3 regions of the Arthrobacter sp. L77 genome follow, and region 2 is predicted to be linked to each of the others. Evidence: riboswitches for the same ligand, from Rfam matches in the RefSeq annotation. Region 2 holds a riboswitch; each other region holds the start of a gene.
The links. A riboswitch is a leader RNA that binds a small molecule or an ion and turns the genes downstream of it on or off. The one in region 2 is predicted to bind cyclic di-AMP.

Region 1 (9,562 bases), on a different contig from region 2:
GTGGGACTCCCCGCGCCCTCCAGTGATGTCCCGGCCCGCGGCACGTCCGACAGCGGGGCGCCGTACGTCCCGCTCGGCCAGCGGCTCACCGACCTCGCCGCCGGTCCGGACGCCGCACGGACCGCCGTCGCGCAGATGCAGCCCGCCGGCCCGCCGCGGACACTGTCCTGGCGGGACCTCGCCGACGACGTCTCCGCCGTCGCCGCCGGCCTGACCGCGCTCGGCTACGGTCCGGGCAGCCGGGTGAGCCTCCTCGTCCCGCCCGGCGTGGACCTGACCGTGCTCATCTACGCCTGCCTGCGCATCGGCGCCGTGATCGTCGTCGCCGATGCCGGCCTCGGCGCCCGGGGCCTCAGCCGCGCCGTGAAGGGGTCCGCGCCCGACGTCGTGATCGGCATCGAACGCGCCCTCGTCGCCGCCCGCGCCTTCGGGTGGCCCGGACGCCGGATCAGCGCCACTCGCCTGACCGCGGCCACGCGCCGGGCGCTGCGCGTGGAGGCCTCGCTCAATGACCTGCGCGCCGCACGGCCCGCAGCGTCCGTCGTGGAGGCGCCGGCCGCGGATGCCGACGCCGCCATCCTCTTCACCTCCGGCTCCACGGGCCCGGCGAAGGGCGTCGTCTACACGCACCGGCAGCTCTCCGCCATGCGGGACACCGTCGCGGCGACCCTGGGGCTCGGCGAGGGGGCCTCGCTCGTCGCGGGCTTCGCCCCGTTCGCGCTGCTCGGACCGGCACTCGGAGCGACGTCGGTCACGCCGGCCATGGATGTCACAGCCCCGCGGACGCTGACCGCGCAGGCGCTGGCCGACGCCGCGGACGCGATCGACGCGACGGTCGTCTTCGCGTCACCAGCGGCCCTGCGCAATGTGCTCGCCACCGCCGGCGCGCTCACCGACGCAGGCAGGACCGCCCTCGGCCGGATCTCCCTCATGCTCTCGGCCGGGGCGCCGATCCCCGTCCCGCTCCTCGAAGCGGTACAGGACCTCGTGCCGTCCGCCACCCTGCACACGCCCTACGGCATGACGGAGTCCCTCCTCGTCGCGGACATCGACCTCGCGGGCATCCGACGCGCCGCGACTGCCGCGCGGGACGGTCTCGACGGCGCCGGTGGCGGGGTGTGCGTCGGCCTCCCGGTGCACGGCGCCCGCGTCGCCGTCAGCCCGCTCGACGCCGACGGTGCGGCGACGGGCGAGGCGACCACGACGCCAGGGCGGACCGGCGAGATCCTCGTGGACGCCCCCCACGTCAAGGACCGCTACTTCCGACTGTGGAGGACGCAGCAGGAGTCCACCCGGACTCCCCCGTGGCACCGCACCGGCGACGTCGGCCACTTCGACGCCGACGGGCGCCTCTGGGTGGAGGGCCGGCTGGGCCACATCATCACGGCGGCCTCCGGCGTCCTGACGCCCGTCGCCCTCGAGCAGTCCCTGGAGACGATCGACGGCGTCCGGCTGGCGGCCCTCGTGGGCGTTGGCCCCGCGGGCACGCAGGCCGTGGTCGCGGTCCTCGAGACGGACGCCGCGGGACGGCGCCCGGCCCTGGCCGATGCTCCACTCGCGGAGGCGGCACGCGCCACCGCGCTGGGGCACGGCGTCGACCTCGCCGCGGTCATCGCCGTTCCCGCCCTCCCGGTGGACATCCGGCACAACGCGAAGATCGACCGCACGCGCATCGCGCAGTGGTGCGGCCGGTTCCTCTCCAGTGCCCGCCCGGGGTCCCTGTGACCGTCCTCGTCACGGGTGCCAGCGGGATGCTGGGGCGTACCGTCGCCGAGCACCTCCTCGCCGCCGAGGAGGACGTCCGGTGCCTGCAGCGGCGTCCCTCCGGGGTGTCCGGCGCGGAGGACGTCCTCGGATCGATCACGGATGCCGCAGTCGTCGCCACCGCGGTGCAGGACTGCCGCGCCGTGATCCACCTCGCGGCGAAGGTCTCCTTCACCGGGGCGCCCTCCGAGTTCGAGCGCACCAACGTCGACGGGACGCGGATCCTCCTGGACGCCGCCCGCGCGGCAGGGGTCACCGACGTGGTCCATGTGTCCTCGCCGTCCGTCGCGCACGACGGCTCGTCGCTGGTCGGGGCGCCCGCCGGCCCGGCGGGCCCGGCGCACGCCCGCGGCGACTACGCCCGCACCAAGGCCGCGGCCGAGGTCCTCGCCCTGGCCCGTTCGACGCCGTCGTTCCGCGTCGCAGCGATCCGGCCGCACATCGTATGGGGTCCCGGCGACACCCAGCTGGTGGAACGCGTGATCGAGCGCGCGCGTCACGGTCGCCTGCCCCTGCTCGACGGCGGGACCGCCCTGGTCGACACCACCTACGTGGACAACGCGGCGTCGGCCATCGTCGCGTGCCTGCGGCGCATGGACGCGGCGCAGGGCCAGGCGCTCGTGGTCACCAACGGCGAGCCCCGCCCGATCGCCGAGCTGCTCGGCGGGATCTGCCGTGCCGGCGGGGTGCAGCCGCCCGCACGGTCCGTCCCGGGAGTACTTGCCCGGGTCGCGGGCTCCGTGATCGAGCGGGCCTGGCTCCGGCTCGGCAGGACGGACGAACCTCCCATGACCCGCTTCCTGGCGGAGCAGCTGTCGACCGCGCACTGGTTCGACCAGCGCCACACGCGCAGCGTGCTCGACTGGAGCCCGTCCGTGAGCATCGACGAAGGGCTCGAGCGCCTGGCGACGTACTACCGCTGAGGCTCCGTCTCCCCTCGTTTTTCCCTGCGCCTGATGGTGCACGCGGCCTTAGGCGTCGGGTACACCCATCCACCCTGATCGTGCAGTTGTGGTGGGTCCTGCCGTCGACGACTCGCCATACGTGCACAACGAGCATGCTCCGCGCGCCGGGCGAACCCGAGCATGCACCTTCAGGCGTCGGGCACACCCATCCACCCCGATCGTGCAGCTGTGGTGGGTCCATTGGTCGGCAACCCGCCATACGTGCTCACCGAGCGCACACCCATACGCGCCGGGCGAGCCCGAGCACGCACCTTCAGGCGTCGGGCACACCCATCCACCCTGAGCGCGCAGGTGTGGTGGGTCCTGCCGTCAATTACCCGCCATACGTGCTCAACGAGCATGCTCCGCGCGCCGGGCGAGCCCGAGCATGCACCTTCAGGCGTCGGGTACACCCATCCACCCTGATCGCGCAGGTGTGGTGGGTCTATTCGTGGACGACCCGCCGCACGTGCGCAACGAGCATGCGCTGCGCACCGCTGACGCCTTCGGCTTGGGGTGGAACGCAGAAGGACGGGATGCATGATGCATCCCGTCCTTCCGACCGTCTGACTGGTGTCGCCGACCGTGGGCCGGCGGCTCAGTTAGCGGGTGTAGTAACCATCCACCGACATGGCGCTGACCGAGTGGACGAGCGTGCCCTGCGAGGCGTTCAGGGCGCTGACCATCTGGCCGTTGCCGAGGTAGATCCCCACGTGGCTGCCGCCGTTCTGGCTCACCAGGTCACCCGGCTGGGGGTTGCTGGTGGGCGTCATGGAAGCGAACTGAGCCCAGGTGGTGCGGGGCAGGTCGACGCCGTTCTGGGCGTAGGCCCACTGCACGAAGGCCGAGCAGTCCCAGGCACCGAAGGCGGTCCCGCCGTACACGTAGCCCGAGCCAACGCCCTGCATCGCCGTTCCGACGATGCCGCCGCCGGCCACCGGAGTGATCGACGCAGCGGACTGGAGGCTGACACCGGAGGTGGCTGCCGGAGCGGGGGCTGCGGCAGGCGCAGCGGGTGCTGCGGCCGGAGCGGGAGCTGCGGCGGGCAGTGCAACGATCGACGCCGACTGCGCGGAGTACTGCGCGGGAGCCGCGGAACCGCCGAGGGCGATCGACTGGCCGGGGTAGATGACCGAGGCGCTGCCGAGCCCGTTGGCTGCGAACAGCACGTCGACGCTCAGGCCGTGCATCGCGGCGATGGAGCCGAGCGTGTCGCCGGCCTGGACGGTGTGGGTGCCCGCGGCAGCGGAGGAGACGGCTGCCGGCTGCGTAGCGACCTCGCCTGCGGCGTTCGCCGGAAGCGATGCGCCGAACATGATTCCGGAAGCAACGGCGACGACGGCGGCAGGCTTGCCGGCGACGGAGGCGCTTGCGGAGACGGCGCGTGATGCCGTGATGAAGGGGTTGATGCGCGTGGGGACGGCCCGGTGGCGCGCGTTATGGCTCTGCTTGGACATGTTGATGCCTTTCCCAATGCCTGCGAAGTTAGCTGTCGGGTTCGGATGGGACATCCGGACACGCTCTCTGCAAACCACCGTCCCCAGTGCTGGTTTACGCGTGTCTTTACCCCTAGGACCCGTGATCGAGTCCGCTAGTGGTTCCCCCGCCCCTGTCGAATGTGTAGTACGAACGGTCCGTCCTCATCGACAGGGTTAGGCAGTGTGAGGATGGGCGCCCATCCGTTGTGGATCGGACGCGAGACCAACCGTACCGGCTGCCGACGCCGGTTGTCACATTTAGATCACGAGGGGAAAATCACCTTTTTTCCCCTAACACCTCAGATCCGTGCATTGCGTGGTCTGGGCTGGCAGTGCGGGCACAGGTAGGAGGACCTGTTCATGAAGGATTCGCGGCGCACCAGCGTGGTCCTGCCCTCGGCGGCGCACCGTCGGCACGGCCGGCCCTCCCGTCCGTAGGCCTCCAGATCGCGGGCGAAATAGCCCGACGCACCGTTCACGTTGACGTACAGGGAGTCGAAGCTGGTGCCGCCGGCCGCCAGCGCCCGCTGCATCACCGAGGTGACGGCGTCAAGGATGCGCTGTGTGTCGGGCCGTCGCAGGGTGTCCGTGGGCCGCGCATAGTGGAATCTCGCCGCCCAGAGCGCCTCGTCCGCGTAGATGTTGCCGATCCCCGAGATGAGCCCCTGGTCGAGGAGCGCGCGTTTGAGGCCCGTTTTGCGGCTGCGGAGACGCTCGTGGAAGGAGGCCGCGGAGAATCCGGGGTCGAGGGGATCGCGCGCGATGTGCGCGGCCTGGTGGGGAACGAGCGGGAGGTCGGAGATGCCCAACCCACCGGGCAGTCCGTCCGGCGTCGGCTCCAGGTCGGCGACGAACATGCCGCCGAAGATCCGCTGGTCGACGAATCGCAGCTCACCCGGCAGGGCGGCGCCGTCGTCGTCGACCGCCGGGGAGAGCGCGAGGCGGACCTTCAGGTGCTTCTCAAGGGGAGCGTCGGGGTCCTCGACCAGGAGCTGTCCGCTCATCCCGAGGTGTGCCATGAGGGCTACGTGGGGGCGATCTCCGGGCCGGCCGGCGTCCTCGAGCGTCATCCAGAGGAACTTCCCCCGGCGCACCACGTCGCTCACGCGGGCCCCCGCGACGTTGCCGACGAAGTCCTCGACGCCGTCGACGTGCCGCCGGAGCGACCGGGGATCCAGGACCTCCACGGAATCGATGACGCGTCCCGCCACCCAGCGCGCGAGGCCCCGGCGGACGACCTCGACCTCGGGGAGTTCAGGCACTCAGGGTCCGTCGGGTGACGCGGGGGTGCCGGGGATGCCCGTACTGTCGGCGCTGTCGGTGTCGGCCGGACCACCGGGTAGCAGTGGGTCCAGCGGCACCGCGAGGGTCTTCCACGAGGCGGCCGCAGCCGCCTGCTCGGCCTCCTTCTTCGAGTTGCCGCACCCGGAGCCGTACTCCGTGCCACCGATCAGCAGGCGTGCCGTGAACGTCCGGGCGTGGTCCGGACCCGTCCCGTCGACCCGGTAGTCGATGGTGCCGAGCCGCCGGGCGGCCGCCGTCTCCTGGATGCGGGTCTTCCAGTCGGTCCCCTCGCCGAGCACCGCCGCATCGAGCAGCAGCGGCCCGATCAGCCGCATGACCATGGCGCGGGCCGTCTCGATGCCGTGGCTGAGGTAGGCGGCCCCGATGACGGCCTCCATGGTGTCCGCCAGGATCGAGGCCTTGTCGCGTCCGTTGGTCAGCTTCTCCCCCTGGCCCAGCAGCACGTAGCTGCCGAGGTCCAGGGTGCGGGCCACCCCGGCCAGCGCCTTGGTGCTGACCACGGCGGAGCGCCGCTTGGCGAGGTCGCCCTCGGACAGATCCGGGTGGTCCCGATACAGGGCATCGGTGACCGCCAGCCCGAGTACCGAGTCGCCGAGGAACTCCAGGCGCTCGTTCGTCGGGATCCCGCCCTTCTCGTAGGCGTAGGAGCGGTGCGTCAGGGCAAGACGAAGCGTCCCGGTGTCGATATCGACACCGAGACGCTTCGTGAGGTCTTCCGTATTCTTCACAACTGCATCAGCTGATCCAGCAGCGGACGGCCACCGGCAGGCGCGAGGCCTGCCGGGAGCGCGGGTCCGTTGTTAGACGTCGGCTACCTTGCGGCCCTTGTATTCAAGGAACAGCGGGGTGCCGGCGGAATCGGTGACAACCTTGGCCTGGTGGGCGAGGCTGTAGGTGACGCGGCCGTTCTCGAGGGTCTTGACCAGCTTGGGGGCGGTTGCCTTCCACTGGGACCGGCGTGCGCGGGTATTCGCGCGGGACATTTTCCGTTTCGGGACAGCCACGGCTAACTCTCTTCCTTCTCGTCTGACTCTGACTTGGGTGCCGCGTTCTGCTCGGCGGCGGTGCCCGTCAGCCCGGCAAGGGCTGACCAGCGAGGATCCAAAACTTCATGGTGGTGGTCAGGATCATCGTTGAGCCGCGCTCCGCATTCGGAGCACAGGCCCTGACAATCCTCCCGGCACACCGGCTGGAATGGCAGCGACGTAACCACTGCATCCCTCAACACGGGTTCCAGATCGACCGAATCGTTCTCCACCCTGTGCTGTTCTTCTTCCTCTTCCACCGACAGCGACGCTGAGTCGCTGTAGAAGAAGAGCTCCTGGATCTCCACGTCGCGGTCGAACCGCAGTGGCTCCAGGCACCGGCCGCACTCGCCGGTTACTTCGACGTTCGCCGTTCCCGATACCAGGATTCCCTCGTGCACCGATTCGAAGCGCAGGTCCAGTTCCATCTCGGAACCCTCCTGCACGCCGATCAGAGCGACGCCGAAATCCTTGGGTACCGGTGCATGTTCTTCGATTGTCCGCATGCTTCCCGGACTGCGTCCGAGATCCTTGACACTGAACGTCAAAGGCGAACTGAGATCGCTTTTAATGGTGACTCCTGTAGAACATATGACCGACGTACCATCCTAGCCTGATCAGGCGGGCAGGCCCAAAACGGGCGCGGCGTCTAGGCTCGGACCGTGACGTCCGATCCCCTGCCCCCCGCACCGCGTCGACGCCTCCTGCGGGTCCTGCGCACGGTGGGGGTGCTGCTGGCTGCAGGCCTGACGGCCTGGCTGGTCCTCGCCTGGACGCTGTTCTACGATCCCCCGCTCCGCCCGGCGGGCAGGGCCGACGCCGTCGTCGTCCTCGCCGGGGCGGCAGCGGAACGCCTGCCGCTCGGCCGGGAACTGGTCGACGACGGCGTCGCGGACGAACTGGTCCTCTCCTCCACCGGGCTGCCGGGCAATGCGGCGACCGACGCCGTCTGCGCCGAGGAGAACCCCGACATCACCTGCTTCGTCCCCGATCCGCTGACCACGCGGGGGGAGGCGCGCGCGGTGGCCGCGCTGGCGCGGGACAACGGCTGGGACGAGATCGTCGTCGTCACCTCCACCTACCACGTGACCCGGGCGTCGACGAACCTCGCGCAGTGCTCCGAGGCGGACATCACCATGGCCGGGTCGCGGCCCGGGCTCGGGGCGACCGGGTGGCTCGGGCGGTTCGTCGAGGAGAGCACGGCCCTCGTGGCATCGTTCGTGCGACCGGCCTGCGCGCGCCCCGTCTGAGGTCCGGGCCCGCGGGCCGGCGGAGCAGGCGGATCAGGCGGATCAGGCGGACTTCCGCAGGCGCTTGTTGACCGCGTCCGGCACGAAGGGCGTGACGTCGCCGCCGAGGGACGCCACCTCCTTCAGGAGGGTCGAGGAGACGTGGGCGAACTCGGTGTCGGTGGGCAGGAACACGGTGTCGATGTCGGCCAGGTGGCGGTTCATGGTGGCCATGGGGAGCTCGTAGTCGAAGTCGAGGCCGGACCGCAGCCCTTTCACGAGGGCGCTCGCGCCATGCTCCCGGCAGAAGTCCGCGAGGAGGCCCTCCCCCATCGGGACCACCGTCACCCCGGGAAGGTATGCGAGGCTCTCCGCGCAGAACGCCATGCGCTCCTCGAGGTCGAAGCGGTACGTCTTCGCGTAGTTCGTCGAGACCGCGACGATCACCTCGTCGAAGAGCCGCGCGGCGCGGCTGATCACCTCGAGGTGGCCATTGTGGAGGGGGTCGAAGGATCCGGGGCAGACGGCGCGGCTCATCCCCCCACGGTACCCAGTCCCGCCGGCCCGTGACGGACCGGTCGGGCCCCCGGCGGTGGGAGCGGCAATACTGGTGGGATGACGACAGACGCTCAGACTCCTGCCCGGCGGGCTACCGGCGAGGCGCCGTGGATGCGGGCGGCGCGCGGCGCGAACCTGCTCGGCGACGACGGCCGCCTCGGCATCACCATCTTCGAGGAGGTCACGGCCCTCGCGCAGCAGCACACGGCGGTGAACCTCGGCCAGGGCTTCCCCGACGAGGACGGGCCGCGGGAGATCCTGGATGCGGCACGGGCGGCCATCGCGGACGGGGCGAACCAGTACGCCCCGGGCCAGGGCCTCGCGGTGCTGCGCCAAGCGATCGCCGCGCACCAGGCGCGCTTCTACGGCCTCACCGTGGACCCGCAGACCGAGGTGATCGTCAGCACGGGCGCCACCGAGTCGATCGCGGCCGCGATCCTCGCGTTCGCCGGCCCGGGGGACGAGGTGCTGACCTTCGAACCGTTCTACGACTCCTACGGCGCCGTGATCGGTCTCTCCGGCGCGACGCACACCACGGCCCCGCTGCGCGCGCCGGACTTCCAGCCCGACGCAGCGAGCCTCGAGGCCGCGTTCAGCGAGCGCACGCGGATCGTCGTCGTCAACAACCCGCACAACCCCACGGGCAGTGTCTTCACGCGCCCGACCCTCGAGCTGATCGTGCGGCTGGCGGAGCGGTACGACGCGATCATCGTGACGGACGAGGTGTACGAGCACCTCACGTTCGGGGCGGAGTTCGTGCCGATCGCGTCCCTGCCCGGGGCGGCGGGGCGCACCCTGAGCATCTCCTCCGCCGGCAAGACGTTCTCCGTGACGGGCTGGAAGATCGGGTGGCTCAGCGGTCCGGCCGAGCTCGTCGCCCAGGTGCGCACCGTCAAGACCTTCCTCACCTACACCTCGGGCACACCGTTCCAGGGCGCTGTCGCCCAGGGCCTGGCGCTGCCCGACGAGTTCTTCGCCTCGATCGCGGGCACCCTGCGGAAGAAGCGCGACCTGCTGGGCGAAGGCCTCCGCGCGGCGGGCTTCGACGTCTTCGAGCCGGAGGGCACCTTCTTCACCATGGTGGACGCCGCACCGCTCGGCATCGAGGACGCCACGGACCTCGCCCGGCGCCTGCCGGCCCTGATCGGCGTCGCGGCGATCCCCGTGGCGATGTTCTGCCATGCCGAGGGCGCCGGGCAGACCCGCTCCCTGCTGCGCTTCGCGTTCTGCAAGAAGTTCGACGTGATCGAGGAGGGCGC
Region 2 (9,562 bases):
TCGAGGGTGCGTCTGGCGGACGGGGAGCCGATCGGGCTGGACGAGGTCTGGCTGCCCGCCGACATGACGCGGGAGTTGCTCGAGGTCGATTTCACCGACACCGCGCTGTACAGCGCGCTGGACCGGCGTTGCGGCATCGTGCTCGACGGCGGCACCGAGCAACTCACTGCGGTTGCAGCAAGCCCTCTGCAGGCCGAGCAGCTCGGATGTGCGGAAGGTACTCCGCTCCTCCTCATCGAGCGGACCGGATGTCACCGGGCCCGGACGCTGGAGTTCAGGCGCAGCTTCGTGCTGGGGGAGCGGTTCGCCATCTCGACCGCGTTCGGATGCAAGGCGCTTCCGGGCGACGGGGGGTGACGCGAACGGGACGAACGGGCGGGGCGGGACGACGCCGGCAAGGGGGCCGGGATCACGCCTCGGTGTCCGCTTTCCTATCAGCTGTCAGCTATCCGTCGGACGGGGTAGCGGTCGCCGTCCGAGCCCGGGGGGCCGGGCACTGGTTTTCGGAGGTGGCACGTGTGACGAAGGCCCACAGGAGAAGGCCGATGGAACCGATCGCCAGCAGTGGCTGGAGGGGCTCGAAGTATTGCACAGCGCCGGAACTGCCCAGGGCCACGAGCACCAGTTTGTTGCAGACGGGGCACCCGACCGCGAAGAAGGAGACGACGGTGCCGGCTACCCCGAACCGCTCGTGTCCTTCATCGGCCGGGGCGGGCGCGCGGGCGACGTAGGTGGCAACGAGCAGTCCTGTGAGGGCGGCGGTGATCCCGAGAACCGGGAAGGACCACCACGTAGGCGGGATCTCGCGGCTGAAAAGGGGTGTGTCGATGAGGTCGGTCGGTACTGCGATCACCAGATAGGTGAGGATCGCGGCGGCGATTGCCGCCCGCCAGCGGCGGCCGGACCACTGGAGCAGAGCTGATGTCACAGACACGCGGGAGCTCATCGGTTCTCCTTCGTGGCGGCCGACGACGTCGCCTCGGCATCGTTCCCGGCGGGACGGGCGTTCCGCTGGTTCCTGACGTACAGGGCGGCCGTGATTGCCAGGACGACCGTGGCCAGCAGTGCGAACACGGCGTTCGGGATATCCGAAGCTGCCCCGCTCACGGCGGACTCGAGCTGGAACTGGTCGGTGACGGTGAGTACCCCGCCGAGTCCGGCGGTGCCGTCGGTGACCAGCAGCAGGACTCCGATGCCGATGGAGAGAGCGCCGGAGACGATCATGACCCAGGAGTTGGACCATCGGCCGATGGTCACCGGCGGTGGCCGCAGCCAGCGGCGGCCCGAGATGCCGAGCCTGTCCCACAGCAGGGACAGCGCGAACAGGGGCAGTGCCATCCCGAGAGCGTAGATCGCCAGGAGGATCCCGCCGTACAGGGCGTTGCCGCCCACTGCGGCGACGGTCAGGATGGAACCAAGAATCGGTCCCGTGCAGACCCCGGCGATACCGTAGACAGCGCCGAGCGCGAAGACCGAGAGCCGTGAAGACCCGGTGCGGGTGTTGGTGCGGAGCAGGGACGGCAGCCGGAGTCCGGCGATCTGGGCGAGGCCCAGGGCGATGACCAGCCCGGCACCCGAGGCGACCAGGATGCCGCGGTGCTGGGTGACGAGGGACCCGAGTGTCCCGGCGAATATCCCCAGCGGTACGAGCGTGGAGAGCAGGCCCAGGTAGAAGAGGGCCGTTCGAGCGACGAGGCGGGTCCTGGTGGAGAATGCGTAGGCGAAGAAGGCCGGCAGGAGAAGGGCCGAGCAGGGGCTCAACAGGGTGAGGATGCCTCCCAGGAAGGCCCCGGCGTATCCGATGCCCATTACTTGGCGTCGGCCGTCTTGAGTGCGGCTTCGATGGCCTCTTCGAAGGTCTCCAGGGGTTGTGCGCCGATCAGTGCGGTGTCGTTGACGAGGAAGGTGGGTGTTCCGGTGGCGCCCAGGGCTGCGGCTTCCTGCGCGTCCTCGGCAACGGATTGCTGCAGTTCCTTGGAGTCGAGGTCGGCTTCGAACTGCGCCATGTCCGGTACCCCGGATTCTTCGGCGAGTTCCACCAGACGCTCCCGGGGAAGATCGGCATGTCCACGTTCGGGAGCGACGGCGAAAGCCGCTTCGTTGAACTCCCAGAACTTGTCCTGGTTCCCGGCGGCGCGGCCGGCGACAGCCGCCATGGAGGACTGGCCGCCGAGGACCGGCAGGTCGCGCCATTCGACGCGCAGGTCACCGCTCTCGACATACTTCTCCACCAGGGGTGGCAGGGTCTCGCGGGAGAAGACCGCGCAGAAGGGGCAACGATAGTCCGCGTACTCGACCAGCACGACCGGGGCGTCGACCGCACCGAGCGCCGTGGGGTCGTCCGCGATCCGCCGGGACATGTCCAGCGGCGCGCCCTCGGAGTCGGTGGATCCCTGCGAGGATGATCCGGTGTCACTGGCCCCCTGGGATGCTCCTCCCTGATACGCGAAGATCCCCACCAGCAGCATCAGGATCCCTATTCCGAGGGCGGCGATCACCAAGGTCCAGGGTCGACGACGGGAGGTACTGGTGGAAGGCGATGGCATGCGAACTCCTCAGGATGACCGGAACATCAAATGTCTATACATTTCTCGAATTCGACGCTACGGGCCCTGTGGCGGCCTGTAAAGTCTGGGCTCCAGCTGTGAGCATGCTGTATTCGGCGGCCCCCACTTCACGTGGTGGCGCGGTGAAGCCGCGGTGCCTGGGAGCAGGTGAGCCACCGGGCACCGCGGACGTCACGGGGTCAGGCGTTCACGCGGTAGTACACGGGGCCGGATCCGACATCGACGCTCTCGACGACGGTCTGGTTGCCGTTCCATCCACTGTGGATGGCCTGCCCGTCACCGAGGTAGACCGCGTTGTGGGAGAAGCCCATCCCGCCGTCGGCGTAGTAGATGAAATCGCCGGGCTTCGGTGTCGATACCGGCGTCGCGTACGCCATCAGGGACTCGGGGGACTCATCGCCGACCCCTTCGATCCCTGCTGCTCGCAGGGCGACTTCCCCCAGGACGGTGCAGTCCTGGATGGCCCCCATCTGTGCCCGGGCCGCCTCGAGAATCGCCCCATTGGTCGATGAGGATGCCTCCGGTTCGACGTCGGCGCTCGCCAGCCTGATGGTTGACAGCTGGTCCGGCACATCGGCCGATGGTGCAGGGCTGGTCGGTGCTGGAGCGGTCATCAGTTCCACGCCCTGGGTGTTCGTCGCCCCGGTTAGGGCGATGACATCTCCCGGGTAGATGGTGGAATCCATCTGAAGTCCGTTCAGCGACAGAATCGTCTCCAGCGCGATCCCATGCAGCGCTCCGATCTGGTTCAGGGTGTCCCCGGCGACCACGGTGTGGGTGGACGGCCCGAAGGCGACGGCCTGGCCGGACGTGCCTGCGTGGGAGGAGGCGGCGCCCGAGGCGCTGTCCCCCTGGGGGGCATTCGCGATGGCCCCCGCCTGGGCCGGCGTGGCCATGCTCAGCACGAGTCCTGATCCCAGGGCGACGAGGGCGACCTGGCGGCCCACCTTCCCGCCATGGCTGGAAACGCCTCGTGAAAGGGTGGACAGGGTGCTGGTGGTGGCCCGGTGGCGGCCGCGGGTGTTCTTGTCTGACATTGCTTGACCTCTCCCAATACCTGCGAGGTGAGCTGTCGGATGCGGGTGGGAGTCACCCGGCCGCCGGACGGTGATGCCGGCGGCTTAACCCCAAGGATTCAGTGAGAATCCGAACCTGGTTCCCCCGCCCCTGCCGAAGTTTCGTGGTGTACGGGCCTCGGCAAGCGGCAGGGTTCGGTAACGTGCCAAGGGTGCTGCGCCTGATGGGCAGCACGAACTCAATCTACACAGAAATCACAAATGTATAAACATTTGGAGGGCGCGGAGCGACAGGGTGTGACAGGGCTCATCCGGAAGCGATATCCCAGGGCGACGGCAACTGCGTACCTGTTCGACTGCGCTGTGGCCCCGAGCGTTCAGGTTGAGCAGCCGTCGATGGCGGGAAACCCTCAATGAGCCATCCAGGGCAGCCCCGTGGCGCTCATCGGGAGTTGTTCTCGAGGGTTGTTCCGGCTGTCGGTGTTTGCATCGGACATGACATCGAAGCCGGGCAGCAGTTGTCCGCGTGGGTCGATGTTGACGCAGGCGTCCGCGATTCACCGACCCTGAGCGCCTGGTTGCTCGGTGGCAGAAAAGCATGCTGTCACGCTGGGTAGGGCAGCGGGCGTGAGGCCGAAGGCGCCACGCTTCTCGATATGTCTAGACATTTAGCTCGCCACGGTAGCATGCAGTCCATACCCCAGCCCCCGATCCACGTCAGGACGGTGTGATGCTGTCGGGGTCGCCTGCGAAGGAGCTTCCGTGTCCGCTACCCATTCCACCCCCGGAGTTCGCCCTGCCACGGACGTGAAGGGTTTGCTGATCCACGCGGCGGGGCCGGCGGAGCCCGGTTCGTTGGGCGGCGCCCTCCGCAGTGCCACCAACGCCTCGGCCGCTCTGCCTCCAGGAAGCATCATCGAGGTGGTCATCCAGGGTCCTGTCGTTGCGATACTCGCCGGCGGGTCCGAGGTAACGGAAGCCATCGCGGACGTCCTGGATCACGGGGTGCGCATCCTCGCGTGTGAGAACAGTATGCGGTCGGCAGACATGGAGCCAAGCCAGCTGCTGCCCGGCATCGACCATGTGTCGGCAGCCGTCGCCCATCTGGCATCGCGACAATGGGAAGGATGGGCCTACGTCAGGATGTGATCCGTTCAGGAGGCACGGTCGAGGGCAGAGCTGTGGCGGCGGCCGGGTCTACCGTGCCGCCGCCGCAGCGTGTCGTCGGTCTCTGCCTGCTCAGTTGGTGGTCACGGTCTCCCGTGCCTGCTGCCAGGTGGTCCAGGCGTTGTAGCTGCCGTCGAGTTCGGCGATGTCGTAGCCGGCGCGGCGGAGGGCGCTGGCGGCGACGGAGTTCCTGAGTCCGCTCTGGCAGTAGGTGATGATGGTGCCGGTGGTGGGGAGTTCCTCGAGGTGCCACATGAGGCGTCCGCCGTTGAGCTGGTGGGCTCCGGGGATGTGTCCGGTGGTGTGTTCGGTGCGGTTCCGGACGTCGAGGATCATTGCCGGGTCGGCGTCGGCGAGGTCCTCCGGGCGGATCAGTGTCGGGGTGGTGAGGGGCAGTCCGTGGAGGCTGGTGACGTATCCGGCGATGTCGTCGATGCCGACGCGGACCAGGTGGTCGCGGATCTGTTGGGCCTGGTCCTGGTCGGAGGCGAGCAGGACCAGGGGGTTGGGGTCGGTTTCGGGGTTCACGACCCATGCCCCGTAGGTGGCGATCGCGGCGTTCGCGGGGATGTTCAGGGACCTCTGGACGGTTCCGGTGTGGACCTGGTCGGCGGTGCGGGTGTCGATGAAGGTCAGGGTGTCGGCGGCGAGGCCGGCGGCGACCCGGTCGGTGTCGAGTTCGGTCAGCGGTGGGCGTTCTCCCATGATCGCGGGGCCGTCGCGGTTCTCGCGCTTCATCCGCCCGAAGTAGGCGTGGGCGTCGGGCTGGCCGTCGAGGAGTTCGTCGATGAAGCCCTGCTCGTCGTTCGCGGCGAGGTAGGGGCCCCACCAGGAGTAGAGCCGCTCGTAGCCGACGGTGGAGGACGGGATCGCGCCCAGGGCCTTGCCGCAGGCGCTGCCGGCGCCGTGGGCGGGGTGGACCTGCACGTAGTCGGGCAGGGTCAGGAATTTCTCCTGCAGGCTCCGGAACAGCTGCTTCGCTCCCTCGAAGCGGGTATCGACGCCCCCGGCGGCCTCGTCCAGCAGGTCCGGGCGGCCGAGGTCGCCGGAGAACACGAAGTCGCCCGAGAGCAGGTAGCCGGGCTGGTCGCTGAACGCGCCGTCGGTGACGAGGAAGGACAGGTGCTCGGGGGTGTGCCCGGGGGTGTGCAGGGCCCGGAGGCTGATGTTGCCGATGGTGATCGTGTCGCCGTCCATCAGGCGTGTGCCCTCGAAGGCGTACTGCCAGTCCGGCCCGCCCTCGCCGGAGACGTAGATCGCCGCTCCGGTCGCCGCGGCCAGTTCGCGGGTGCCCGAGAGGTAGTCCGCGTGGATGTGGGTCTCGGTGACGGCCACGATCCTCATGTTGTTCCTCGCGGCGAGGTCCTGGTAGACGGCGATGTCGCGCCGGCCGTCGACCACGACCGCCGTCCCGTTGGCCTGGCAGCCGATCAGGTAGCTGGCCTGGGCGAGGTCCTGGTCGTAGATGCGTTCGATCAGCATCGGGTACTCCTTCGGTTCGAATGGATGCAGATACCCCCTGGGGTATCCCGCTCTCCTCCAGCGTAATACCCCCAGGGGTATACCGCAAGGGGGGCGGTACCGGTGGGCGGGGTACCGGAAGGGGGTGCGTGACCGGTCCCGGGACGGGACGGGTCCGAGCACACACCCGGTCCATGGGGAGGCAGACGCCTCAGGTGCGGCGGGCCTGGTCGATCGGCAGGCCTGCGCGGGTCCAAACGGTCATGCCGCCGGCCATGGTGTCGGCGGTGAAGCCGGCGCCGTTGAGGACGAGGGTGTCAGGCGGTGGTGGTGCTGGCGGTGACCCACGCAGCGACGGCGAAGATGAGTGCCGCGAAGGAGATGCGGATGTGCTTGTCCTTCAGCCGTCGGGCGAATCGGGCGGCGACCATCGAGCCGAGGATGGCCGGCACGGCGAAGGTCAGCGTGGTCGGCCAGTCGATCGTGTAGCCGGCGGCGTGGGCACTGAACCCTGCGGCGGAGTTGATGATGATGATCGCCAGGGACGTGCCGACCGCCTGTGTCATGCGCAGGCCCAGGAAGATCGTCAGGGCCGGGGTGATGAGGAAGCCCCCGCCCACACCCAGCATGCCGGTGAGGAAGCCCACGAGCAGGCCCACTGCGACCGCTTTGGGTGCACAGGTCCGGAAAGCCCGCGTGGGCCCGGTGCTGCAGGAGCCCTCGCTTTCGCGGGTCGCGGTGAGCATCCGGATGCCGGCGAGCACCATGATCACGGCGAAGGCCAGCATCAGGAGGTCGGGGTCCACGAGCCGACCCACGGCCGCCCCACCCCAGGCCGCAGGGATGCCGGCGGCTCCGACCAGGGCGATCACGGGCCAGTTGAGGCCCTCGCGGATACGGGGCAGCAGCGCGGCCAGGGAGGAGAGCCCCACCACCAGGAGCGAGGTCGGGATGGCCTGGGCCGGGCTCATGCCCATCCCGTAGACCAGGGCCGGCACGGCGATGATCGACCCGCCGCCGCCCACGACACCCAGGACGATGCCGACCACGAGCCCCAGGAGCAGGGCCGGGATCATGCCGCCGCAGCTCCATCAGTGGCGGGGACGGGCAGCTGCAGGATGGCGCTTTCGCGGGTGGGCTCGGTGGTGGCCCTGTTCCAGGGCATCGCCGCAAGGGCCTTGCCCATCGCGCAGGTGTTCGTCGCGGCCGAGAAGGTCAGGCCGGTACCGATGACCCCTGCCAGGGCCCGGATCCTCGGGGAGACGAAGCGTCCGCCGGCCAGGCCGACGAGGACGAGGGAGCCCGCGGCCATGCGGACCTGACGCTCGAGGTCCCAGCGGCTGCCACCCCGCACCACATCACCACCGACGGCGGCGTATCCGGGCACCCCGCCCGTCAGGACGTGGGCTGCGCCGATGCCCGACGCCGCCAGCTTCTGGCGTGCCTGCTCGGCACGGACACCGGACTGGCACGCCAGCACCACCCGGCTGCCCAGGCGGGCAGCGAGCTCGTCGGTGTGCTCCGAGAGGAGCGGCAACGGCACGTTGTAGGAACCCTTGATGTGCAGGGACTCGAACTCCGCCGCGGACCGCACGTCGATCACCACGAGATCCTCGTGCTCGCCCACCCACTCACGCAGTGCCTCGGGGGACAACTCCGTCAGGGCCGACGAGGACGTCGCCTCCGACGCGGCGGGGACGGCGGGGTTCACGGGGGAAGGGGTGCTCATGGGAGCCTCTCGGTCGCATCGAAAAGGTATACCCCCTGGAGTATTCCTTATACCCCCCGGGGTAGTCAAAATACCCTTGGGGGTATAGACTGGCCACGTAACCCCCGACTTCTGGAGAAGACCATGCAACTCGACCCGACCGAAATGACTCCCGTCATCAACCGCCTCAAGCGTGCCCAGGGGCAGCTCGCCGCGGTCACCCGCATGCTCGAGGAAGGCCGGGACTGCAAGGACGTCGTCACCCAGCTCGCAGCCGTCTCGAAGGCCCTGGACCGCGCGGGGTTCGCCGTGATCGCCAGCGGCCTCGAGCAATGCATCGTCCGCGAGGACACCAGCCTCGACAAGAAGGAGCTCGAGAAGCTCTTCCTCACCCTCGCCTGATCCGAACGCCCGCCTGATCCGATCTCCCGCCCGATCCGAAGGAGCCACCCATGACGTACACCCACTCCATCGCCGTCCCCCTCCCCTGGGACGAGGCAGTACGCCGCACCAGGGAAGCGCTGAAGGAGCAGGGGTTCGGGATCCTCACCGAGATCGACGTGCGGGCCACCTTCGAGACGAAGCTCGGGGTGGAAGCCGCCGACGCCGTCGGCGACTACCTCATCCTCGGCGCCTGCAACCCCGCCCTGGCGAGCCGGGCCCTCGCGGCGGAACCCTCGATGGGCGCACTCCTGCCCTGCAACGTCGTCGTCCGGCGCGGCCGGGACGAACAGCAGACCACGATCGAGGCCATCGACCCGCAGACCATGGTCCGGCTCAGCGCGAGCCCGGCGGTCGGAGCGGTGGCCGACGACGCCGGAGCCCGCCTCGACAGGGCTCTCGCGGATCTCGCTTCCTGACCGCGAGCCGGGCCGGCCCGCCGAGGTCGGGAACTAAACGTCCCGGAAACACGCCCGCAATACCGCTCCCGAATCATGGAGGCAGCCCGCCGTCCCAGCGGGCCGACCCCTGGATCACCAAGGAGCACCGATGACCGCCATCGCCACCCGCACCCCCGCCCGCGTCCTCGACCTCTGCGCGCTGACCCCGGGGACGATCGTCGAGGCACGCCGCAGGAACGAAGTGCACTACCGCGGGTGCGTGGAGGACACCGCGCCCGGCCCCGGCGTCGTCTGGATCCGCGACGACCTGGCCGGGCACCGCGCCATGCTCCACCTCGACGAGTACAGCATCTGGCACGTCCCGGCCTGAGCCGCTCCCCCGCAGCACGGGCAGGCAGGGCCGGCCCTCCTAGACTGGAGGGATGACTGCAACCCTCGTGGCGAAGGACCTGTCCGGGGGCCACGCCCACCGCACCCTCTTCTCGAAACTCGACCTCACCGTCTCGCCCGGGGACGTCGTCGGCGTCGTGGGGGCCAACGGTGCCGGCAAGACCACCCTCCTGCGCCTCCTCGCGGGAGCGGACACCCCTCTCGCCGGCACCGTCAGGACCACCCCGACCGATGCCTTCGTGGGCTGGCTCCCGCAGGAGCACGAGCGCGTCGCCGGTGAGACGGTGGCTGCCTACATCGGCCGGAGGACCGGCACGACGGCGGCGACCCTCGCCATGGAGGACGCCGCCGCGGCGCTCGGGAGTGGGGCGAAGGGCGCCGACGACGCCTACGCCCTGGCGCTCGACCACT
Region 3 (9,562 bases), 700 kb from region 2:
GCCCGGCACCGGGGATCCCGGCGCGGAGGAGGCGACGTTCGTGCCCGGCCCCGTCCCGGCGCCGGATGATCCCGCCGGGCTGCCGGACCTCCGCTAGGAGGTGAGCTGCCGCTTGGAGGAGATGACGCCGGTGTTGAACCCGGCGAGGTTGAGCCCGCCGTGGAAGCGTGCGTGCTCGATCTTGATGCAGCGGTCCATCACCACGTCCAGGCCTGCGGCTTCGGCGTCGCGCGCCACGTCCTCGTGCCAGGACCCCAGCTGCAGCCAGAGCGTCCTCGCGCCGACGTCGAGCGCGTCCTGCAGCACCGAGGGCAGGTCGTCGTGCTTGCGGAACACGTCGACGACGTCGGGCACCTCGGGCAGGTCCTTCAGCGACGCGTAGGCCGGCTGGCCGAGGATCTCCTTCGCCACCGGGTTCACGAAGTACAGGCGGTAGGGGGAGGAGGACTGCAGGTAGGTCGCGACGAAGTAGGACGCTCGCGAGGGCTTGTCCGACGCGCCGACGATCGCCACCGACCGCGCACTCCTCAGCAGGTTCAGCCGTTCGGGTGCCGACGGCCCCTCCCAGGTCCGTTCCGGTGTCGTGTTGCCGGTGCTGCTGCTCATGCTCCCACTCCCACTGCCCGTGTTGCCGACGCGTCGTCGTCGTTCTCACCGGCCGCTTCCTGCGGCAGGTCCTCGAAGGCGGCGTCGGAGGCGTTCACCGCGATGTCCAGGGCCTGGTCCAGGTCCCAGAGGATGTCCTCGAGGTCCTCCAGCCCCACGGAGATGCGCACGAGGTCCTCGGGGACGCCCGCCGCGGCGAGCTGCTCGGCCGAGAGCTGCTGGTGCGTCGTCGAGCCCGGATGGATCACGAGGGTGCGGGAGTCGCCCACGTTCGCGAGGTGCGAGGCGAGCTGCAGCGACTCGATGAACTTCTGGCCCGCCCTGCGGCCGCCCCTGATGCCGAAGCTGAACACGGAGCCGGGGCCCTGCGGCAGGTAGGTCTTCGCCCGCTCATGATGCGCATGGGTGGGGAGCCCGGCGTAGTTGACGTATTCCACCCGCGGATCGGCCTGCAGCCACTCGGCGACGGCCAGGGCGTTCTCGAGGTGTTCGTCCAGGCGCTGCGCGAGGGTCTCGACCCCCTGCAGGAGCTGGAAGGCGGACATCGGCGAGAGGGAGGGCCCGATGTCGCGGAGCTGCTCGGTGCGCAGCTTGGTCAGGAACCCGTACTCCCCGAAGTTCGCCCACCACTGGATGTTGCCGTAGGACGGCACGGGTTCGGTCATCATGGGGAACTTGCCGTTGCCCCAGTCGAACCGGCCGCTCTCCACGATCACGCCGCCGAGCGTGGTGCCGTGCCCGCCGATGAACTTGGTGGCCGAGTGGATGACGATGTCCGCGCCGTGCTCGATGGGGCGCACCAGGTAGGGCGTGCTCAGCGTGGAGTCGACGATGAACGGGACGCCGGCGTCGTGGGCGACCTTCGCGAGGCCCGCGAGGTCGGCGATCTCGCCGGAAGGGTTCGCGATCACCTCGGCGTAGACCGCCTTGGTGTTGTCCTGGATGGCGGCCGCGTAGTCCGCGGGGTCCGTCCCGGGGACGAAGGTGGTCTCGATCCCGAACCGGCGCAGCGTGACGTCGAGCTGGGTGACGGTGCCGCCGTACAGCTGGGAGGCCGCGACGATGTGGTCCCCGGCCTGGCAGAGCGCCGCGAAGGTGATGAACTCCGCGCTCATGCCCGACGCCGTCGCCACCGCCCCGATCCCGCCCTCGAGGGAGGCGATGCGCTCCTCGAACGCGGCGACCGTGGGGTTGCCGATCCGCGAGTAGATGTTGCCGTACTTCTGCAGCGCGAAGAGGTTGGCGGCGTCGTTGGTGTCCTTGAACACGAAGGACGTCGTCTGGTAGATCGGGACCGCCCGGGCCCCGTGGGTGGCGTCGGGCGTGCCGCCCGCGTGCAGTGCGCGCGTGCGGAAACCGAAGGAACGTTCTGCCATCAGGCACCTGCCTTGCTGGATTCTGACACTGCGACGGTGGGTCGGAGGTCGGGGTGGGTGCCGCAGGCGGCCGGGACGATGCTCATGGTTCCCTCCATCGTTCTGGCAGTAGCACCCTCATGTCGCCGCGGGGACGCGGAGGCCAGGGTTGCTGCGGCGTCAGTGAGCCAGATCTCTCGGCCGCTCGGGATGGTCGGATCGAGTCTGACACCGGGCCGGTGCAGAACCAAACCATGTGTCCCCGTGTGAGGCAGGGGTTGCGGCGACCTAGGCTGGAGGGATGGAGGAATGGAGATCGGCAAGCCGGGCGCAGGACCGCAAGCTGTGGCAGACGCTCTGGTACGTCGGCGCCGCGCTGACGCTCACGCTGGCCAGCAGCATCCTCGTGGCCCTGGGCGGCTTTGGAGCGGCGGCCACGGACTGGTTCTACGTCCAGCAGGCGGTGCTGCTCTTGCTCAGTGCCGCCGGGACGGTCTTCGCCCTCCGTCGCTGGCGGACGCTGCGCGGCTGAGGAGCACTTCACCTCCTGTTACTCAAATGTGACAGAAGTGACTGCTGTTAGGTATGGTCAGCACGTGCTTCCGCGACCGTGGGGCGCTCCTGGACGGATTGCCGAGCCCTGCCGTCGTCCCGGACTCGTTTGCAACCACGAAAGGCAGGGACGGGGGAACCACTAGTTCCACCGGGCGCGCAGGAGACCCTGCAGGCGCCCTCGGGGTTAAGTCGCACCACATCACCCACGGGTGATGTCCGCGGCCGGGTGACTCCCATCCGAACCCGACAGCTCACCCCGCAGGCATGGGAGAGGTATAGAACCATGTCACGAAACATTTCTTCAGCGCGCCACCGTGCCGACGTCGACGGCAGTCTCGCGCTGCAGGGCCTGTCCCGCGCCGCCAAGGCCCACGCCACCGCCGTAGGCCGCCCCGTCGCGATCGCCGCCGTCACCTCGGGCCTCGCGCTCGGCGCCGTGGGCACCGCCCATGCCGGTGAGTACACCGAGCAGGGCACGACGACGGCCCCCGCGGTCGTCGCAGCACCGGCCGCCGGCGCCGCCGCGACGACGCACACCGTCGTCGCGGGTGACACCCTGGGCGCCGTCTCGGCACGCTACGGCGTCGACCTGACCGCGGTCCTCACGGCGAACGGCCTGTCCGTCGCATCGGTCATCTTCCCGGGCGACACCATCACCATCCCCACCGGCGGTGCCGCTGCGGCTCCGGCCCGGACGGTATCGGTGTCGGTGCCCGTCGCCGCGCCCGCGGCGTTCGTGGCGGCTGCTCCCGCGGCGCCGGTCCAGCAGGCCGCTGCTGTCGCCCCCGCTCCGGCCGTGTCCACGGCTCCGGCGCCGGGCGTGCAGCTGGCCTCCGCCGGCATCACCCCGATCGCGACCTCCGGCAGCGCCGGCGGTACCCTCCTTGCTTCCGCCCAGTCGCAGCTCGCCGCCGGTGCCGTCCAGGACTGCACCATCCTGGTCGAGAAGGCGCTGCGCGCCGCGGGCATCCCCGCGGGCGATCTCGGCCCCTCGCAGTTCTTCCGGTTCGGCCCCACCGTGGGCACCCCGGCTCCGGGTGACCTCGTCATCACCGGCGGTCACGTCGCGATCTACGCCGGCGGCGGCCAGGTCATCAGCAGCGGCATGAACGGCGCGAACCTCACCATGAAGCACTCCCTCTCGGATCTCCCGGGAGCCTCCTTCGTCCGGGTCGCTGGCTGACACCGGAACGAACCACACGCGGGAAGCGGCAGGCGCTTGGACGGGGCCCCTGCCGCTTCCTTCTTTTAACGCCGGATCGCCCGAGGGCGCATCACCGGCGGGACAGCACGTCCTGGATCCCAGGGATGCACCCTTCGTTCTGCAGGGAGGTGGTGTCCCCGAGCGCTGAGCCCTCGTAGAGCTGCGTCAGCAGGCGGCGCATGATCTTCCCGGAGCGCGTCTTCGGCACGTCGGGTACGACGACGACGGCGGACGGCCGCGCGATCGGCCCGATGGCCGTCGCGACATGGGCGCGGAGCGTCGAGGCGACGTCCGTGTCCGGATCGGCGCCCGAGGCCAGCACCACGAACGCCGCGATGGCATGGCCCGTCAGGGGATCGGGCACGGGGCAGGCGCCGGCCTCGGTGACGAGCGGGTGGGCCACGAGCGCCGACTCGATCTCGATCGTGGACAGCCGGTGGCCCGAGACGTTGATGACGTCGTCCACGCGGCCCAGGATCCAGGTGTCGCCGTCGTCGTCGTACCGTGCGCCGTCGCCGGCCAGGAACCAGCCCTGCGCCGCGAACGTCCGCCAGTAGGAGTCGAGGTAGCGCTGCGGGTCGCCCCACACGGTGCGTGCCATCGCCGGGCCGTGACGGTCCACCACGATCAGGCCCTGCACGCCCGGCGGGACGGGACGGCCCTCCTCGTCGACGATGCGCGTGCTGACCCCGGGCAGTGCGCGGGCGGCGCACCCCGGCTTGAAGTCCGCGTCGGTGGGGCTGGGGGAGAGCACGGTGGCGCCGGTCTCCGACTGCCACCAGGTGTCGACGACGGGCACCTCGTCGCGGCCGAGGTTCCGGCGGAACCAGCGCCACGCCTCGGGGTTGACCGCCTCGCCGACCGTGCCGAGCACGCGGATGCTCGAGAGGTCGTAGGAGCCCGGGACGCCGTCCGGGAACCAGCCCATGAGCGAGCGCACCAGCGTGGGCGCGGTGTAGTAGCTCGTGACGCCGTAGCGCTCGATGACCTCGAGGTGGCGTCCCGGATGGGGCGTGTTGGGTGTGCCCTCGTAGAGGACCTGCGTCGCCCCGTTGGAGAGCGGGCCGTACAGCTCGTAGGTGTGGGCGGTGACCCAGGCGAGGTCGGCGGTGCACCAGTGCACGTCCCGTTCGCGCAGCGCCGGGTCGGGGTTGCTGAAGAGATGCTCGAAACTCCAGGACGCCTGCGTGAGGTACCCGCCCGAGGTGTGCACGAGGCCCTTGGGCTTCCCGGTGGTCCCCGACGTGTACATGATGAACAGCGGCGTCTCGGCGTCGAACGCCTCCGGCTCGTGGTGCGGTGAGGCGGTGTCGACGACGTCGTGCCACCACACGTCGCGGCCCTCGCTCCAGCTGATGTCCGAGCCGGTGCGACGCACCACGAGGACGTGCTCGATGCCGTTGTCCCCGGCCACCGCGGCGTCGGCGTTGTCCTTCACGGGCACGGCGACGCCCCGCCGGAACTGGCCGTCCGTGGTGACCAGCAGCTTGGCGCCGGTGTCCTCGACGCGGAAGCGGAGCGCCTCCGCCGAGAACCCGCCGAAGACCAGCGAGTGCACGGCGCCGATCCGCGCGCAGGCGAGCGTGATGACCACCGTCTCGACGAGGACCGGCAGGTACACGACCACGCGGTCGCCCGTCCCGATGCCCAGGGCCAGCAGCGCGTTCGCGGCCCGCGACACCTCGTCCTGCAGGTCCGCGTAGGTGACGGTGCGGCGGTCCCCGGGCTCGCCCTCGAAGTGGAGTGCCACGCGATCGCCGCGCCCGGCCCGGACATGCCGGTCCACGCAGTTCGCTGCGACGTTCAGGGTGCCGCCGGAGAACCACTCGATGGCCGGGATGCTGAGGGTCCCGTCCGCCTGCGGCTCAGCCTTCTCGAAGGAGTGCACGGTGTGCCACGGCGTGTCCCAGTCGAGCCGTGCGGCCTGTTCGGCCCAGAAGGCGAGGCGCCCGGCCTCCTCCTGGGCTGCGGTGGCCGCGTCCGTGCCGGTGCCTGCCGTGCCGGTGCCTACGCCCACCGTCGCACCGCCCAGCGTTCCGCGATGCCGAGGAGCGCATCCGTCGTCTTGCCGATCACGGCGAGCAGGATGATCGCGAGGATGATCCGGTCCACGCGGCCTGTCTGCTGGGAGTCCGTGAGCAGGAAGCCCAGGCCCATGGACGAGGCGATGAGTTCGGCGGCCACGAGGAACAGCCAGGACTGCGCGAGCGCCAGCCGGAGGCCCGAGAACAGCGCGGGCACGACGGCGGGCAGCTGCACCGTGGTCAGCAGGCGGAGGCCGTTGAGGCCGAATGCCCGGGCGGCCTCGACGAGGTTGCGGTCCACGTGCCGCAGGCCGAGGTAGAGCGTGGTGAAGACGGGGAAGAAGGCGCCGATGCTGATGAGCGTGACCTTCGAGTCCTCGTTGATGCCGATCCACAGGACCAGCAGCGGGACCCACGCGAGGGACGGGACGGCGCGCAGGGCCCCCACGGTGGGGGTGAGCAGCACGTCCGCGAGTCGGGACAGGCCCAGGAGCGCGCCGGCGAGCACTCCGAGCAGGGAACCGATGACGAAGCCGAGGACCACGCGCTGGGTGGAGATCAGGATGTGCGTGGCGAGCTGGCCGCGCTCCACCAGGTCCACGGCGGCAGCGAGGACCGACGCCGGCGAGGGGAGCTGCGACGGGCGGAAGAAGCCCGACGCCGTGCTGACGTGCCAGGCCAGCAGGATCAGCGCCGGGACGATGAGCCCGAGCAGCACGACACCGGCCCGGCGGGCCGTCCGGCCCCGGCCCGCGTCGTTCCGAGGCGCCTCGGGTCCGGTCACCGACGCACCGATCGCCGCCAGGCCCTGCGCGCTCACCGGCGCCGCGTGGTCGGCGCTCATGAATCGGAGCCGATGGACGCTGGATCGGCGTTCTCGACGAGCGAGGCGTCGAACAGGGAGTCGAGGGCTTCGTCGATCTCCTCCTGGGACTTCACGTCACCGGTCTCCACGAACACGGGACCGATCTTCTCCAGGACGCTGCGCTGGGCGTCGCCCGGGGCGGGGTCGACGTCGAGGTTCGTGCGGTCGATGATGACCGACTCGGCGATCGCCGGGTCGATCGCGGCGACCTCGGCGAGGATCGCGGCGGTCTCCACGGGGTTCTCCTTCGCCCATTCCCGGGCCTTCTCGTAGGCGTCCACCACGGTCTGGGCGACGTCCGGCTTCTCCTCGAGGAAGTCCTCCGTGGCGTTGAGGAAGCCGTAGGTGTTGAAGTCGATGTCACGGAAGAACAGCTCCGCGCCGTCCTGCTCCGCGGCGGCCATGATCGGGTCCAGTCCGGACCAGGCGTCCACGGCGCCGCTGGCGAGCGCGGCACGGCCGTCGGCGTGCTGCAGGTTCTCGATGGTGACCTCGGACTGGTCCACGCCCGCGGCCTCGAGTGCCTGCAGGAGGAAGAAGTACGGGTCGGTCCCGCGGGTCGCCGCGATGGACTTGCCCCGCAGGTCCTCGACGCTCGTGATCCCGGAGTCGGGGAGCGTGACGAGCGCCGCCCACTCGGGCTGCGAGTAGATGTCGATCGCCTTGATCGGGGAGCCGTTGGAGCGGGCGAGCAGCGCCGCCGACCCGGCGGTGGAGCCCACATCGATCGCCCCGGCGCGCAGGGCCTCGTTGGCCTTGTTCGACCCCGCGGACTGCACCCAGTTGACGGTGATGTCCTGCCCGGCGAGTTCCTCCTCGAGCCACCCCTGCTCCTTGATGATGAGGCTCAGCGGGTTGTAGGTGGCGAAGTCGATGTTGAGCTCCCCGCCCTCCGTGGCTCCGCCGTCGGCGGCCTGCGTGTCGGAGGCGTTCTCTCCGGCCAGGCAGCCGCTGAGGCCGAGCGAGAGGGCGGTGGCGAGGGCGAGGGTCGGCAGGAGGGCACTGCGGTTCATGGTGGTCCTTCGGTGGAGGGTGGGGACAGCGGGCAGGCACGGTGGCAGCGCGGTACGACGGCGCTGCGGGAGGGGTGGGGCGGCGGGACTAGTGGCCGGTGACGCCGAGCATCGACAGCAGGGTGCTGCGGAGTGCTCCGAGGTCCGCGGAGTTGCGGTCGCGCGGGCGGTCGCCGGGCACGGCGACGAGTTCCGCGATGGTGGAGCCCTCCGGTCCGTCCTCGTCCCCGCGGCCGAGCACGAGGATGCGGTCGGCGAGCTGGAGGGCCTCGTCGACGTCGTGGGTGACCAGCAGCACCGTGGTGGGCTGCGCGCGGTGGATGTCCAGGAGGAGGTCCTGCATCCTGATGCGGGTGAGGGCGTCGAGCGCGCCGAAGGGTTCGTCGAGCAGGAGGACCCCGGGGTTGCGGGCCAGCGCGCGTGCGAGCGACGTCCGCTGGGCCATGCCGCCGGAGACCTCGCGGGGGCGGTGCTTCGCGAAGGTGTCGAGCCCCACGAGCTTCAGCAGTTCGAGGACCTTCGCCTTGCCCGCGCTGGCGCTGGAGGACTTCGGCAGTCCGATCGCCACGTTGGCCTGCAGGGTGTGCCACGGCAGCAGCCGGGGTTCCTGGAAAGCCACGGCGCAGCGCTCGTCGATGCCCGTCACGGGGGTGCCGTCGATGAGGACCTGCCCGCTGTCGGGGATGTCGAGTCCGGCGGCGGCGCGCAGGAGCGTGGACTTGCCGCAGCCGCTCGTGCCGAGGATGGCGAGGATCTCGCCGGGTTCCACGTCCACGGTCACATCCCGGAGGACGGTGCGGCGGTTCGCGGACGGACCGAAACTGCGCCCGAGCCCGGCGAAGCGGACGCCGAGGGCCTGTTTGTGGTGGGACTGGGTGCTGCCGGGTGCCAGAACTGCGGTCATGGTGTCTCCATCGGTCCTGGCGGTAGCACCCTACGGACCGAGCCTTCGCCACCGTGTCCGGTGGTTCCCGTGGCTCGGACCTCGATATCGTCCGGCATCAGGGGGATGCGGACGACCAGGGTTGCTGCGGCTTCACTGATCCAGGTCTCTCAGCCGCTCGGGATGGTCACTCCTATGAAACGCCCGGGGTCCCGCCGGAGCAAAATAGGACGTGTAACAAACGCTGTAACAATGGCAGGGCACACCGGGAGGCTCCGTGGCACACCAGAACGATCCGCAGGTCATCAGACGGCTTTTGACCGAGCACGGCCGGTGGGCGGTGGTGGGCCTGTCCGACAACCCGCGCCGCGTCGCCGTCGGGGTGTCGCGGTTCCTGCAGGACGGCCTGGGGATGGAGATCATCCCCGTGAGCCTGAAGGGCGACGCCGTCCACGGCCGGAAGGGCTACACGCGGCTGGCGGACATCCCCGGCCCGATCGACGTCGTCGACTGTTTCGTGAACTCGTCCCGGGTGGGCGCCGTCGTGGACCAGGCGATCGCCGTGGGCGCGAAGGCCGTGTGGCTGCAGCTCGGCGTGATCGACGAGGACGCCGCCCGCCGCGCAGCGGAGGCGGGACTCGACGTCGTCATGGACACGTGCCCCGCGATGGAGGCGCCGGCGCTCGGGCTCTGACGCCTACATGCGCTGGTACTTCGACCGCACCGCCATGAAGACGCCGTAGGCCATGAGGCCCAGGGCCACGGCGCCGAGGAGCCAGACGCCGAAGGGCTGGTCCCGCAGCGACTTCAGGGCGCCGTCGAGCCCGGTGGACTGCTCGGGGTTGTTCGTGACCGTGGCGACGATGATCAGGACGCCGAGGACCCCGAGGGCGAAGCCCTTCGCGATGTACCCCACCATCCCGAGCACGACGACGGCCGTGCCGGCCCGTCCCGAGGGGAGACCCGAGAGGTTCTTGAGGAAGTGGCGGGTGGCTCCGCTGTAGGCGAAGTATCCGCCGACCACGAGGATGCCGACGCCGACCGCGAGGAGGAGCGC

Region 1: another riboswitch for cyclic di-AMP. It lies ahead of RY94_RS13260 (C40 family peptidase); the one in region 2 lies ahead of RY94_RS03915 (LysM peptidoglycan-binding domain-containing protein).
Region 3: another riboswitch for cyclic di-AMP. It lies ahead of RY94_RS07320 (LysM peptidoglycan-binding domain-containing protein); the one in region 2 lies ahead of RY94_RS03915 (LysM peptidoglycan-binding domain-containing protein).

Annotation. Positions count from the first base shown of each region.
Region 1 is NZ_JWSU01000006.1:652,251-661,812, forward strand. Features, by position in the region: gene RY94_RS13250 (alpha/beta fold hydrolase) at 1-1,725, shown strand, start outside; gene RY94_RS13255 (NAD-dependent epimerase/dehydratase family protein) at 1,722-2,687, shown strand; gene RY94_RS13260 (C40 family peptidase) at 3,311-4,165, opposite strand; cyclic di-AMP (ydaO/yuaA leader) riboswitch at 4,169-4,376, opposite strand; gene mutM (bifunctional DNA-formamidopyrimidine glycosylase/DNA-(apurinic or apyrimidinic site) lyase) at 4,486-5,448, opposite strand; gene rnc (ribonuclease III) at 5,449-6,219, opposite strand; gene rpmF (50S ribosomal protein L32) at 6,292-6,495, opposite strand; gene RY94_RS13280 (YceD family protein) at 6,498-7,064, opposite strand; gene RY94_RS13285 (YdcF family protein) at 7,179-7,766, shown strand; gene coaD (pantetheine-phosphate adenylyltransferase) at 7,809-8,282, opposite strand; gene RY94_RS13295 (aminotransferase class I/II-fold pyridoxal phosphate-dependent enzyme) at 8,361-9,562, shown strand, end outside.
Region 2 is NZ_JWSU01000004.1:295,147-304,708, forward strand. Features, by position in the region: gene RY94_RS03895 (GntR family transcriptional regulator) at 1-357, shown strand, start outside; gene RY94_RS03900 (hypothetical protein) at 446-946, opposite strand; gene RY94_RS03905 (cytochrome c biogenesis CcdA family protein) at 943-1,809, opposite strand; gene RY94_RS03910 (DsbA family protein) at 1,809-2,546, opposite strand; gene RY94_RS03915 (LysM peptidoglycan-binding domain-containing protein) at 2,747-3,604, opposite strand; cyclic di-AMP (ydaO/yuaA leader) riboswitch at 3,608-3,777, opposite strand; gene RY94_RS03920 (DsrE family protein) at 4,346-4,732, shown strand; gene RY94_RS03925 (MBL fold metallo-hydrolase) at 4,823-6,232, opposite strand; gene RY94_RS03930 (sulfite exporter TauE/SafE family protein) at 6,529-7,287, opposite strand; gene RY94_RS03935 (rhodanese-like domain-containing protein) at 7,284-7,940, opposite strand; gene RY94_RS03940 (metal-sensitive transcriptional regulator) at 8,064-8,321, shown strand; gene RY94_RS03945 (DUF302 domain-containing protein) at 8,372-8,779, shown strand; gene RY94_RS03950 (hypothetical protein) at 8,910-9,131, shown strand; gene RY94_RS03955 (ABC-F family ATP-binding cassette domain-containing protein) at 9,184-9,562, shown strand, end outside.
Region 3 is NZ_JWSU01000004.1:990,429-999,990, forward strand. Features, by position in the region: gene RY94_RS17745 (hypothetical protein) at 1-97, shown strand, start outside; gene RY94_RS07305 (CoA-binding protein) at 94-606, opposite strand; gene RY94_RS07310 (O-acetylhomoserine aminocarboxypropyltransferase/cysteine synthase family protein) at 603-1,982, opposite strand; SAM riboswitch class I at 2,074-2,178, opposite strand; gene RY94_RS07315 (hypothetical protein) at 2,263-2,493, shown strand; cyclic di-AMP (ydaO/yuaA leader) riboswitch at 2,614-2,796, shown strand; gene RY94_RS07320 (LysM peptidoglycan-binding domain-containing protein) at 2,800-3,699, shown strand; gene acs (acetate--CoA ligase) at 3,791-5,737, opposite strand; gene RY94_RS07330 (ABC transporter permease) at 5,728-6,588, opposite strand; gene RY94_RS07335 (aliphatic sulfonate ABC transporter substrate-binding protein) at 6,585-7,622, opposite strand; gene RY94_RS07340 (ABC transporter ATP-binding protein) at 7,711-8,526, opposite strand; gene RY94_RS07345 (CoA-binding protein) at 8,783-9,199, shown strand; gene RY94_RS07350 (DUF1206 domain-containing protein) at 9,203-9,562, opposite strand, start outside.